DNA from 2 places in the Salirhabdus salicampi genome. Region 2 is predicted to be linked to the other one. Evidence: riboswitches for the same ligand, from Rfam matches in the RefSeq annotation. Region 2 holds a riboswitch; the other holds the start of a gene.
What was found. A riboswitch is a leader RNA that binds a small molecule or an ion and turns the genes downstream of it on or off. The one in region 2 is predicted to bind cyclic di-GMP.

Region 1 (7,517 bases), on a different contig from region 2:
ATGCTGTAAATGGTGGTTCAAACACAGAATCAGAATTTTTGGCGCAATTTAAAATTGATTTTATGAACGTAGATGGAGAATCTACTAATTGGGAACCTAGAGAAAACGTCGTAAAGGACGGTGAAACTTTAACATTAGCGGATCTTGTTGATGGTTCATACGTAAATAAAATTAAAACTGATTACCTTGCATCTGACGGTTCTAATCGGATCAACCTTGCCCCATTAGTCGTTGATGATACTGATTATCGTGGTATTCCTGTAAATCCATCAGATATTGACGATGTATTTATTCAAATTACATTTATCGATAACAACGATCTTAATAACGATGGAACATATGTCCAAAATAAATTCCAAGGTGATAGTGTAGATTTCTTCTTTAATCTGGAAGCCACTCAGTGGGATGGTGTTCATGTAGATACGAATCATGGAAATGGCGAAATTAACAACGAAGTAGAAAGTTCTGCTGACGGTGATAGCATGCCAGACCCTAGAACAAAAGGTGACGCTACACATAACGAAGAAGTAACTGATTAATTTGCATCTTACAAGAAAAGGTGGGTCCTCCCACCTTTTCTACCTATTAACTAGACATTGAGGAGCAAAGTTATGAGAAAAACTCACATAATGATAATCTTTTTCCTTCTCGTGTTGATACCGATTTCAACTATTGCTAGTACTCACGATAATGAACGCCAAGCAGTAATCGATATATCTGTAAAACCACAAAAAATCCTTTTTGACTTACGTAATACGAAACCTGGGGATTCGGTCGCCCGCTCTTTTCAAATTGCGAATAACGGGAAAGAGCAATTAACATATTTGATCAACAATACGTTTACAGATGGATCTGAACATTTTTATAATCAACTTTTACTACAGATAAAAGACGAAGGTGAAAATACCATTTTCAATGGTAAACTTAAAGATTTTCAGCAATTAGATGAGCGTACTCTACAAAGTGAAACGAGCGAAAATTTGTTATTCCTCATTGAGATTCCGACTGAACTTACAAACGAATTTCAAGGTTTAGGAAGCGAGTTTCAATTCAAAGTTTATGTTGAAGGAACGTTAGGTGGGGTATTGCCTGTAGATAAACGATTGCCTTCAACTTCTACGCCGTTTTTTAATTATTTCTTAATAGGATCCGTTTTCATTCTGATTGGCGCTAGTTTATATGTCTATCAAAGGAGAAATTCTATAAAGAACAAACAGGACTAAGCAGCCTTGATGATTGTCATACATAAATCAAGGCTGTTTTTTTAGTTTATAAAAGGGTGATGACATGAAGAAATGGATTTCCATTATTATCTATGCCGTAATCGTATTATCATTTGTTTTAACCAAAGATACACTTTTATTTACCATTCACTCGGGCAATGACTTAGCGATTTATATAAGTATATTCTTTTTCTCATTACTTGTATTCTTTCCAATCGTTCCGTTCATCGTTGCGACTGGAATTGTCGGTTCGTTGTTTGGAGTCGTAACAGGCACCCTTATTATTTTCACAGGTGTTATGACTGGGACGATGACAATGTTTTTTATGGCACGGTATGGATTCAGAGATTTCATGCGAAACTTCTTGAATAAGTATGAAAAGGCAAAACATTATGATACGTTATTTCAAGAACATGCATTTATTACGATATTAGGTGTACGTATATTTCCTATCTTGCCTTCACCGGTCGTCAACATTATGTGTGGTAGTACAAACGTAAATTGGGTTATGTTTACAATTGCTACTTCATTTGGTATACTGCCTCGAATCATCATATTCACGCTTGCTGGTTACCAAACTACTGAAAGTATCACAGGCTCACTTTTACTGTATGGTGCCTATTTTCTCATCGTGACAATCGTTATTTACAACAAGGTTAAACGAAAACCATCTGCCGTTCGCACATAAAAAACGTTCAATCGGTAGTTGATCCCGTTGAACGTTTTGTTATTCTTTCTGTTCCTGTTTCCACTTATTATATTCAATAAAATCTTTAAACTCTTCTTTTGATACTCCTGAAGTCATTGCCTCTTGAACTAATTGTAACCAGTCAGCATCAAGTGTTTGTTTCAACTGGTTTTCTTCTTCTTGAAATAGTAAAAGATTCACTGGTATACCAAGAACTTGGGCTACTTTTTCAAGAAATTGAACAGATGGATTGGATTGTATATTTCTCTCTATGGAACTTATATACGATTTTGCGACACCTGCTTTTTCAGCAAGCTCTGATAGAGACATCTTTCTATATTTACGGTACTTTCTAATCCGTTCTCCGATCATAATATGGACACCTTCCTTTTCATTATTATACCATATATGGAAGGTTATTGTTTGTTATGGAGAACATTTTTTGCTCTGCTCTACTTCTGATTATTCTCTCCTAAATATTTTAGAATCTCCTCCTTACTTATCCCTTCTCTTAATGCTTCAAGAATTAACTCAACCCATTCTTGATCCAAGTTCAAACCAGCCTTGCGTATCATCTCATTCCCCCTAAAATACATCAGTATTTCAGGCAGCTCAGCCGTCTAGTAGTACACACCTGATGTATTACTTAAACCTGTAGCTTTGCGCCCCTATCTTTCAACAGGGTTGCCTTTTTCTGAAACACTCACTGGTATACCAATTCCATATATATGTAACTTTTTTCCTATATAGAAGTGAAAATGAAACTCCTATCTCATTATGTAGTATGTATTCGTCTTATAGGTGTGAATGATGTTTCCAAACTGGGGAAATGTATTAATATAATGATTATAAGAACGAGGTGGTATGGAATGAGAATTGTGATTTCCACTTGCATTGTTTTTTTATTGAGCCTACATATGACAGTACATGCCCAAATACCAAATCATTTTGGGGCAAAGGGCGCACTACAGGACCAATCGATTGATTTAAACAAAGCGATTACATATGCTCTTGAAGATGAATTTCTAGCTCAAGTACGTTACGATGTCATCATGGAGCAATATGGAACGCCAAAGCCTTTTACTGAGATTCAGTTTGCTGATAAAGAAAATGTAAAAGATCTACTATACTTAGCCGGGAAATACGACATTTCAGTTCCTACACATAACGCCAATGCTGAGCACTATGTAGTACGGGAGTCATCCTTAAGGCAGGCTTTCAAAACAGTTATTCATGCAGAACACCGGAACATTTCAATGTATGATAAATTTTTACGTGAATACACTTTCCCTAAGGATGTTATGGAAACATTTATGGACATTAGGGAAGATTCCCGACGACATTTATTACAATTAAAAAGTGAAATGAACAAACTTTAATCGAAAGAAACGCTGTTGAGTAGAACTCAACAGCGTTTCTTTATTTTGCCCTAGGTTTGCTATCAAAATCAATTTTTTTATGTGTTCCGTCACAAAATGGCTTTTTCGCTGACTGACCACAACGACATAGTGAGAAGCTCTTTTTCGTTTCAAACACATTTCCCTCAGCATCCACCAGTTCAACATCACCGCTCACTCGAAACGATCCGTTATCGTTTACTTTAATCGTTACCTTTTCAGACATGTTAACCCCTCCCTGTTATTTCTCTCTCTATAATAAAACATTTAACGAAAAATTGAAAAAAATAAACCCTACTCGTATTCAGACAACCAGTTCGCTACCGATAATAAATCGGAAAACACTGCATCCGCCTCGATATTTACTTCCTCCCTATTCCCAATTAATACAGTTTTCGTTCCTGCGCGTTTCCCTGCAAGAATATCAGCTTCTCGATCACCAACCATAAAACTCTGTTTTACATCAATGTCATATTTTTCAGCTAAATCAAGAATCATTTTCGGCTTTGGTTTACGACATGGACAATTCGCATGGGGCTTATGGGGACAGTAAGCTATATCATTGATGACTGCTCCGTACTCCTTTAAGTCTTCACGCATTTTGTCGTGCACTTTATGTAAATCCGATTCTTTCATGTGCCCGAGACCGATCCCACCTTGATTTGTGACAACAAACACTTTATAGCCACTGTCATTAAATAATTTTATCGCTTCACCAACACCATCTAAAAAATAAAAATCTTTCGGCTTATTGACAAACTTTACTCGATTCGTCAGTACTTCGTTAATGACTCCATCTCGATCTAAAAACATCGCTTTACTCATTCATGTTCCTCCTAATATCAAGACTTAACTTATTGAATACATTATATAAGAATAGAAAGGAGGCGTTCCCATTGAATTATGATTACTCCATGATTCAATCTCCTAGAGTTCCAACTCGAAACCATCCTTCCATTTTGAAGGTATATGGAGAAGGAAAAGTGAACATCGAACCTAATGTAGCTTATATTACACTTGGTGTCATAACAATACACGAAAGTTTAAATACTGCTTTATCAGAAAATGGATTAGCATCTTCCCGTGTAATTGACGCACTGCTTCAGTTACAGATAGATAGGGAGCATATTCAAACAAAGGAGTTTCACGTTAACATGGAATATGACTATGAAAATGGCAAACAAATATTCCGTGGATATCGTGTAACACACATGATGATCATTCAGTCCAACAACATTTCTAATATAGGTCAAATCGTTGATAAAGCTATATCGAATGGTGCTAATTATGTCTCAAACATTCAGTTCACCGTGTTACAATCGGACGTGTATTACGAAAAAGCATTACGTATGGCGTTGCAAAATGCACAAAAAAAAGCGTCATCGACTGCTGAAACAATCGGTGTATCACTTCACCGTACACCTGAACGGATTACGGAGTTAACAAGCACAAGCACTCCGCAAACAATGATAAATACAATGGTATCTAATGTTGAATTCCCAACCGAACCAGGTATGCTTTCTGTTTCAGCCAGGGTAGAGGTCGAATATACCTACTTTTCCTAGGATTGACTGAAATGCGTAAACATTTCAGTCTTTTTTTGTAGATAAACGCCTATTTTTTCAACCTTTTAAAAGGAATCATTGGTGCAGAACCCCCCATTATGAACCTATTTACGTTATTTTCTTCTACAATAATATATCTTATGTGCAAAAAACCAATCCGAAGAAACTTTCATAAAATGGTTATGAATTCACATAAGGGGGACTTTCAATGTATAATCAATTTCCACAATTTCCAGATCCAATGCAAGCGCAACATGGTGAGCAAGAACGAGTTTGGCCAGTTGTTCCTTTCTTATTAGGAGCAGCAGCAGGAACAGCTGCACAAGGGTTTCAAGGGTTTCAAGGGTATCAACCGTGGGTCGGATACGATTATGGCTATCCTTTTTATCACGGTTATGGACATTATCCTCATTATGATCACTATCACCATGGACATTACCATGGACATCACCATCATGGTAAGCTTCATCCATGGCATGGGCATGGACCTGGACTATGGTAAACAGAGAACGCTTGGTTTTCCAAGCGTTCTTATTGTTTGTTTTTATTTTTATATTGTCTTTTCAAAAAGCTAAAAGCGTTCGTATCAATAAACCAACCTTCTACAGATTTAGGTGACTGGGTTACTAAATGTTTTAACGTTTTGAGTAAGGAGTTCAATAGTTTCTGATCTTTTTCAGATAACTGAAATTGAACACCGTATTTATATATATCGAATCCAACATTCTCTGACCAAACGATTGTTCCTGAGAGCGTAATAGTCTTGCCACATAGGTTGGTTTCAAGGGTGTAAAGTACATCTGTTTCTAAATGTAATGGAGATATAAATTTCAAACCTTTAACACTAATATTTTCAACTAATACTTCAGCAATTTCCTCACTTTTCTGTAAGGATGGTTTACGAAGTATTGCTTTCAGGGGTAAGTGTAAAATGACACGCTTGTGTTTCCGTTCATCCGTTATGTCCTTTTCGTTTTTTGTTGATAACATTACTTTTTCTTCTAGGAAATTCGTCATCTTTAGATCCATAACAGGTTTACTAAACAGGTACCCTTGTACTTCATTACAACCGTTCAAACGAATTAAATCGTATTGTTTGACTGTTTCAATACCTTCAGCAACAACAGTCATGCCTAAGTCTTGTGCGAGATTAATAATATTTTTCACAATGGTAAGATCTCTTTCATTTTTTTCAAGATCTCGAATGAATGTACGGTCAATTTTTAACGTGTCAATAGGGTAACGTCGTAAATAGGAAATAGAAGAATATCCGGTACCAAAATCATCAAGCGCAATTCTGAATCCCATCTCCTTCAATTTTTCTAATTCTCTTTTCACTACCGTTTCAGCTGATAAAATCGACGATTCTGTAATTTCAATTTCAATAAACTGAGGAGACACACCTGTATCTTCGATAATTTTACCAATTGTTTCCGTTAATCCTTCATTTAAGAAATTCTTTGCAGATAAGTTCAGGGAAATCGTTTTTACATCATATCCATCTTGCTGCCACCTTTTAAGTTGAGTACAAACTGAGCGAAACACAAATGTAGAAATATCATCAATCATATTCCCTTGTTCCGCAATACTAATAAACTCAGCCGGAGATACAATCCCCCATTTCGGATGGCGCCAACGAATTAAAGCCTCCGCACCAACAATACGATTCATCGGTAACGCTAACCTTGGCTGATAAACCATGAACAGTTCGTTCTTTTCAATCGCATAATGTAGGTCCTTCTCTATAGATAATAAGCGATATGATTCATCGTTCATTTCCGGTGTATATATTTGATAATTGTTCTTGCCATAACTTTTCGCTTGTCTTAACGCAGCATTGACATGGTACATAATTGTATCAAACGTTTCCCCATCCTTTGGGTAAAAGCATATTCCCATACTAACAGTTAAAAAGATTTCTTCTGTTCCAATCGTAATGGGCCTTTCGAATTCTTGAATAATTTGCTGAAGCAACTTCTCATACGACAAATTTTTTGTAGTCAGTACCACTAAAAATTCATCACTTTCCAAACGGAAGAAAACACCATTTTTACCTGTGACATGTTGTATTCTTTGGGCGGCAACTCTTAATACTTCGTCCCCAATCATATGACCTAAAGAATTGTTAATTCGTTTAAAACCATCTAAATCAATATTTAACACTAATGTCTTTTGTTTGTTTTTTTGAATAATATGGGCGAAATATTTTTGCAATTCCTTTCGGTTAGGTGCCCCGGTTACTTCATCATAATTAACTGTTTCTTGTAATTTTTTTTGTATCAATTTTTGTCTCGTGTTATCTTGAATAATTCCAACTAATTGAACTAACTCATTATGTTCATTCAAAATAGGGATTGTTTCATCTACTACCCATACAATGTCCCCATTTGGTCTTACAATACGGTATTCATGAAGCAAGTTTTCCCCTGACCACAGCTTAGCTTGACGGTCTTCTACTACAGATTGATCATCGTGATGAATAAATTTTTTCCAGAGATCGGAATTATTAAAAAACACTTCTTTATTTACACCGTAAATGTACTCTATTCCTTTTGAGACATATAACACTTTCTTCTCAATCACATCGTATGACCAAATGCCAACACGAAGATGATTAACAATTTTACTTAGCTCTTTATACCAA
Region 2 (7,517 bases):
ACACATTGTAAATGTTATGTTTATCCATTCCTCTACCTCTTTCAACTATATAAAAAAGTGAAGGTTATACCTTCACTTTTTTATTATTCATATTTACATTTTATAGTCTATATTAGATCCTATTGGTCCAGTATTAAATACATTTTCACCATTAGTTACGCCGACTGTAGTCTCGTTATTCATACTTTCCCATGTGCCTACTTTATTGGACTCGGTTTGTACTTCTGTATTCTAAACTGTTGTATCTTTATTTACAGAAGTATTCATACCTTCCCATGTGCCGTCATTTTGCACCGACGTTCTACTAGATACACCTTCTTGAGACGTTGTGTTATCGGTTTGATTATACATAAAACCGTCGCCACGTTGCACTTCTACGTTCGTATCTTTAGTTTGTACTTGTGTACCACGGGCCGCCTCAGTAGCTGCTGTACTGGAACTACTATTACCACTTGCAGTCGAATTATTTTCAGTATAATTCGTTCTTGATTGATTCTTTACGTTAGATTCTGTTCGACCACGGTTTTCAACTTGATTCGTATATGTTTCATTTTCTGTATGATTTGAAGCAGATCGATTCTCATCATTTGCACTAGATTGAGAGCGTCCTTTATTATCAGCATTTTCATTTGAGATATTCTTACCGTTACTAGCTGTTGCTGCTTTGTCATTGCGATTGGCTTGTCCATTCACACTTGCATTGTTACGATTTTCAGATGGATGCGCCGCAGAATTATTTTGACGACTTTTACTATATGCTTCGTGGGCTTCGCGACTTATCTCCATCTTAAAGTTATGAACTTTCGATTCGAACTTTTCAGAATGCTTATCTACACGATAAGATATACTCTTTTCTGCCAATTGATTTAACTGTTTCTTCAAGTCACCACTACTATTAAAACCTGATTTCATAGAATAGTAGTTATTCAGCACATTTTGCATACTTTGCAAGTTGTTCTTTTGACTACCTGTTTCATTTTGAAATCCTTTAGTTTCATTTAATTGGGGGTGGTTTGTCACTTTGTTTTGTTGATTTGGTTGTTGCTGATATGTAGTGTTATAAGATTGATTTCTCCAAAATGGCTGGTAATTGGCTTGGTCTTTATAAATTTGCATGACTTTTCCTCCTCTGGTAGCTGGCTGGCATGGTTTACACCTTAGCCCCTTAAGCTTTGCGTCCCCATCTTTCGATAGGTTTGCCCTTATCTTGAAGGCAATATTTACATAAATATAGAATATCATACTTTAGTACCAACAAAAAGTAACTCTTATTACCCACAATAAGATTTTGAAGCAGTTAACTATTCCAAAATAACGAAAAATGTTCACTATGTGCACCGTTCTTGTTAACCTATCATTATGTAAAGTAGACGATTTCTATTTTAAAGTAGTAACATCTTTTTAAAATAAAAAAAGACACTTCTTATACCAAAGTGTCTTACTTTAAACATTATTGTTTGAACCAACCTTTATCCTCAAACTTTGAAACAGCTTCAACCCGGTTTGATACGTCCAGTTTGTCAAAGATGACTGATATATAGTTACGAACTGTACCATACGTTAAGTGGAGTTCTTTTGCAATTTCTTTTGTGCTTTTTCCCTTTGCTATCAACTTTATCACTTGATTTTCCCGCTCTGTAAGTGGGTTTGCTTCTTCGTAAGCTAAATCAACGAGTTCAGGGGAATAGACTCTTCCACCGTTCATAATTTTCCGTATGGAACTTGCTAACTCCTCACTAGGACTGTCCTTCAACAAATAGCCACTAACTTGCACTTGTCGTGCACGTTCAAAATATCCTGCTCGTGCAAAGGTCGTTAAGATAATGGTTTTACATGGCAAGTCAATCATTTCTTCAGCAGCATCTAGCCCATTCATTACCGGCATTTCGATGTCCATAATACAAATATCCGGATTGTGCTGTTTCACCAGATCGACTGCTTCTTGTCCATTTGCAGCCTTCCCTACTACTTCCATATCATCTTCTAAATCAAGTAAAGAACCGAGTGCACCGAGTAACATTCGCTGGTCTTCCGCAATGACGATACGAATCATCGCTCTTCCCCCTGTTTTACCATTGTCATAACATTAGGTATGGTTATATCTATTGTGGTACCATTTTTGTTCGTAATGTTCACTTGGCCGTTCACAAATTCTAAACGTTCAGCCATACCTTTTAAACCGTGACCATTTGTTTGTTCACTTTCGTCACTAAATCCAACCCCGTCATCTTCAATCTTTAAACGAAAATGATCAATCGTTTCGTTTATTTCAATTATGCAAGATTTTGCTCCACTATGCTTTACGATATTTGTTACAGCCTCTTTTAAACACATACTCATTACATCTTCCACTAATGCAGGCGTATTGCGCAAATTTGTTTTCCCATGTATGGATACGTCAATATTGGCAGCTTTTAAAAGTTGCTGAACATGTTTCAATTCTTCATCTAACTTCGCCCCACGCATATCCGCAAGCATATCCCGCACTTCTTTTAACGCTGTTCTCGCGGTTTGATTAATATCCGTAATTTCATTTTTGGCACCATTTATGTCTTTATGAATTAACCGGCTCGCTAAGTCACTCTTCAACCCAATTAACGTTAATTTTTGCCCAAGTGTGTCGTGTAAGTCTCGTGCAATTCTTTGTCTTTCTTCGTAAACCATTAATTGTGAAATTTTTTCTTTCGCATCATTAAGCTGAACTTCGAGCTTTTGCCTTTTAATTCTGTTATATGTATTAATAGGCAACAATACAACCCCTAAGATTGTAACCCCAATAAAAGGCCATTGTGAAAAGAATAATTCACGTTGTGTCAATACGCTCAATGACGCAGCTGTAATGGTCGTTACAACATGAATAATATAGAGGGTTATAAATCCACCTTTATGTTGTACATTCCCAATATAAAAGGCTAAAAATAGTGAAAAATATACATACCCATAAAAAAGTGACATGCCTACACTTATACATATCATGATGGAAACACATACGTATAGAAACCATCCATTAGACAAAAAAGATAACCGGTAAGCTACGAAGAATAAAATGATCATGACGAATCCGAACACGATTTCCCAAAGCATAGTCGACTTAAATATAAAGTAAAAAGGTAATAAACTAAATATGATCCATACGTAAATGCTTAAACTTTTGTTTTTCGGAAAAATATTATACCAATTTTGCATATTCGTTTCCTTTCCTTACAATTCCTATCTATTATACCATCTTCCATTATGATAAAAGAAAAACCATTCAATTTACATTTGAACGGTTTTTCCCTTAGACTTTTACGTTTTATTTACTTGCATGGATACTTTTTTATTTGGTTGCTTTAATAAATGTTTAACCTCTTTAAACGTAACGAATGTTTTCGCTTCTTCATCGTACAAACGGAAACGAATGGATTTTAAACTTGAACCAACCGTAATCGTTGTCGCCTGCTGTAATTCTGGTGTTGAATTGTGTACAGGCTCCAAATGGTAGTTCGGTACTTTCGGACTTAAATGGTGAACATGGTGGTAACCGATATTACCCGTAATCCACTGTAATATTTTAGGTAGTTTATAATATGAACTTCCATCTATAGCCGCCTTCACGTAGTCCCAATCCGATTCATCTTCAAAATAGGAGTCTTCAAACTGATGCTGAACGTAGAATAACCATATTCCGAGCATTCCTGATACGAACATAATTGGTAATTGAACGATTAGAAAGTTAACCCAACCGATGGCTAACATTAAAACAATTGCAATAGCAACAATGGATACATTCGTAACATACATGTTGATTCGTTCTTTTTTTCGAGCATCTTTACGGTTTTTTCGATTTTCCACAAAGAATAACATTAGTGGACCCAGTACAAACATTACGAACGGATTACGATATAAACGGTACTGCAGACGTTCAAGCTTTGTCGCTTTTACATACTCATCAACTGTCATAACCCAGATATCGCCAGTTCCACGTTTATCTAAATTTCCACTAGTAGCGTGATGAATTGAATGTTCACGTTTCCACTTTTCATATGGAAACATTGTTAAAATTCCGGTAATAGTACCGACAATGTTATTTAGCTTGCGGTTATGAAAAAATGATCCATGACAACAATCATGAAAAATAATAAATGTCCGCACAACAAACCCTGCCGTTATTACTGAAATCGCTAATGATAACCATATAGATATAGAAATCGCCTCGTATGCTAAGTACCATAGCAATATATATGGCACTATTGTATTAATCATTTGCCATACACTTGCCTTTGTATCTGATGTTTCAAATTGTTTAATTTTTTTTCGTAGTTGCGCTAATTTTGAGTTAGCCATAATTATCCCCCTTGTTTCCTTTATGACCTAGTCTTAATGATAGGTGAATTTCTTGTTTCGTAATAGTCATGAACGTCAGCAGTTTTTTATGACAAATGTCATATATTTGATTTGCGGCGGCTTTTTCAACATTAATATTCCATAAAAAGGGGCGTAACATTCACGAAAAAATGAACAATAAAATGGAGCGTGTCTGTCTACAGTTCAGACAACGCTCCTTATATCCTAAACTCTTATTTCTCTTTCCATTAAGAAACGAAAAATATTATCAGCCGGTAATGGGCGGCTTAAATAGTAACCTTGTACTGAATCACAATACAATGAAACCAACATATCCCATATTTCTTCAGTTTCTACACCTTCTGCTACAACTGAAATTCCTAAATTATGCGCTAAACTAATGACAGATCGAACAATCATCGCATCGTTCGGATCCTTTGTCATATCAATAACAAAAGACTTATCAACTTTTATTTCATCAACTGGTAAGTTCTTCAAATAGGCCAACGAAGAATAACCTGTTCCAAAATCATCTATAGACAAGCGAATTCCGAGTCCTCTTAGTTTCAATAATATATCCATTGCCCTTTTTGGGTTTGCCATAATAAAGCTTTCCGTAATTTCTAATGTTAAACACTGTGGTGGCACTTCCCATTTCTCTAATAATTCTTTTACTTGGTCGGGCAAATATATGTCTTGTAAATTGCGAGTTGATAAATTAACGGCTACTCCCGTATTGTACCCTTCTTTTCGCCAACGGGCGAGTTGACCTAAGGACTTGTTCAACACTGTTAAAGTAAGTGATTTAATTAATCCATTTTGCTCTGCTAAAGGAATGAACTCATCCGGCGGAATAAAACCGTGTATCGGGTGTTCCCAACGAACAAGAGCCTCAAGTTCGAATACTCGATTAGACTTCACATCTAGTTTTGGCTGGTAATAAACCATTAACTTGTCATGATCAATACTATCCCGAAGTTCACTAATTAATTGTAGGCGATTTAAGCTGTTTGGATCATTTTCGGTTGAATAAATAGCGTAGCCACTTCCCGTACGCTTCGCTGTATACATCGCAACATCTGCTCTTCGCATTAACGTTTCCACATCGTCACCATGATATGGGAATATTGCCACACCGACACTTGGACGAACCATCAATGTCTGTTCATTAATTTCAATCGGTTGTTCAATGACTTCAATAATTTCTTTCGCCAACGTTACTGCTTTGTCTGTATCCATATTGGACAATAGTACACCAAACTCATCCCCACCTAATCGTGCGACTGTGTCTTCTTCCCCTACAAGGGTCTCAAGTCGATTCGCTATCTGCTTTAATAAAAGATCACCACAATGATGGCCTAAGGTGTCATTGATTGCTTTAAAGTGATCTAAATCAAAGAGGAGTAGGGACATTTCAGTGGAGGAAGCTTTACTTTTCCCCATACTTTCTTGAATTCGATCATATAATAACGTACGATTCGGTAGCCCTGTTAAACTATCATGTAAAGCTTGATGTTTTAATGCTGCTAGCTGCTTTTTCCGTTCCGTTATGTCGCGAATGGTACAAGCAAATAACCTTTTACCATCGACAATAGCCTTTCCAATTTGTATCTCAACTGGGAATAATGACTCATCTTTCTGAAGGGCTTGTGTTTCAATTAAACGCTCAAATATGTGCTCATGTTTGCCATCTTCATCATTAAAAATAACATTTAATTTATCCGATCCAAATAGAGGAATCAGTGCAACAATATTATCCCCTATCAACTCTGATTGAGAATAGCCAAACATTCCCTTTACGGCAGGATTCACCGTTAACACTTCGCCTTGATTATTAAATACAATCATCGTGTCAATTGAAGCGTCCCCAATAATACGCGAAATAGCCTCTGCTTTCCGTAATTCCGCCGCCTGTCTTGATAATTCCTGGTTTGCTTTTTCTAAATCTCGTAAGCTTCTCTTCAACAAATCAGATTGTTTTTTTACTCTTTGATTTTTTTCATAAATACTGGCAAAGTTGTCGACTTTAGCCTTTAAATTATCAGGCTCAAATGGCTTGAATAAATAATCAATTGCCCCAATTAAATAACCTTTCGATACATGTTCTGGCTCTTTATTGATGGCTGTTAAGAAAATAATTGGAATGTGTTGAGTTTTTTGTCGACTTTTAATGACTTGTGCTGTTTCAAATCCATTCAGACCAGGCATTTGAACATCAAGCAAAATGACTGCATAGTCATCTTTCAGGAGAAACTTAAGAGCTTCTTCACCAGATGTTGCCCGAACTAAATTGTACTCCGGACTGGAAAGTACAGCTTCAAGTGCTAGAAGGTTTTCGGGACGGTCATCTACCATTAAGATGTTAATTTTATCACTTCGCTGCATATTTAGACTCCTAACCTATTAAGTTTCAGCTTGGAATTCCGTAGATTTTGGTTACTTCGTCTTTCGATAGAACTTCTCAGTTGGCAATACTTCTTCAAAATGTTGTGCATGTTGTGTAAATCGAATGGACTCTTTATCCCCTAACGCTAATATACCAAACCTGCTTAAACTTTGATAAAACAAATCGTGAACTTGATCACGTAATTCATTATTAAAATAAATAAGGACATTTCGGCACAAAATTAAGTTGAATTCGTTAAAAGAACCGTCTGTAACTAAATTATGTTGGGCAAAAACAACGTTCTCCGTTAAGCTTTGATCGAGAATAGCAAAATTCCCTTGTACCGAATAATATTTGGAAAAGTCTTTTTCACCGCCTGCTTGATGATAATTATAGGTATACTTTCGCATCTTTTCTAACGGTACTTTTCTACTTTTAGCAATTTCTAACACATTTTTGTTCATATCAGTGGCATAAATCTTACATTTTCCTAGTAAACCTTCTTCTTTCAACGTAATTGCCATTGAATATACTTCCTCACCAGTTGAGCACCCTGCATGCCAAATTCGAATGACTGGATAGGATCTTAACAATGGTACAACATTCTTTCGAAATGAGGAGAAAAAGCTAGGATCCCGAAACATTTCGGTAACATTTATGGAAAAATCGGCGAGGAGCCTTTCCATAAAAATCGGGTTGTGGAGTACCTTTTCTGTTAATTCAGAAATAGATCTAAGCTTTTCGGCTTTTATTCGATGCCATATACGCCTCCGTAGAGACGAATATGAATAATTTCGAAAGTCGT

Region 1: another riboswitch for cyclic di-GMP. It lies ahead of NLW78_RS02840 (anti-repressor SinI family protein); the one in region 2 lies ahead of NLW78_RS13710 (hypothetical protein).

The regions. Positions count from the first base shown of each region.
Region 1 is NZ_JANBWE010000001.1:537,019-544,535, reverse strand. Features, by position in the region: gene NLW78_RS02860 (TasA family protein) at 1-539, shown strand, start outside; gene NLW78_RS02855 (TasA family protein) at 612-1,223, shown strand; gene NLW78_RS02850 (TVP38/TMEM64 family protein) at 1,288-1,911, shown strand; gene NLW78_RS02845 (helix-turn-helix domain-containing protein) at 1,951-2,283, opposite strand; gene NLW78_RS02840 (anti-repressor SinI family protein) at 2,364-2,486, opposite strand; cyclic di-GMP riboswitch class I at 2,515-2,610, opposite strand; gene NLW78_RS02835 (ferritin family protein) at 2,781-3,290, shown strand; gene NLW78_RS02830 (CDGSH iron-sulfur domain-containing protein) at 3,331-3,534, opposite strand; gene NLW78_RS02825 (D-glycero-alpha-D-manno-heptose-1,7-bisphosphate 7-phosphatase) at 3,603-4,133, opposite strand; gene NLW78_RS02820 (SIMPL domain-containing protein) at 4,205-4,873, shown strand; gene NLW78_RS02815 (hypothetical protein) at 5,082-5,375, shown strand; gene NLW78_RS02810 (EAL domain-containing protein) at 5,405-7,517, opposite strand, start outside.
Region 2 is NZ_JANBWE010000005.1:79,349-86,865, reverse strand. Features, by position in the region: gene NLW78_RS13710 (hypothetical protein) at 232-1,116, opposite strand; cyclic di-GMP riboswitch class I at 1,129-1,211, opposite strand; gene NLW78_RS13705 (response regulator transcription factor) at 1,451-2,053, opposite strand; gene NLW78_RS13700 (sensor histidine kinase) at 2,050-3,186, opposite strand; gene desA (Delta(5) desaturase DesA) at 3,289-4,326, opposite strand; gene NLW78_RS13690 (two-component system response regulator) at 4,552-6,711, opposite strand; gene NLW78_RS13685 (CheR family methyltransferase) at 6,763-7,517, opposite strand, start outside.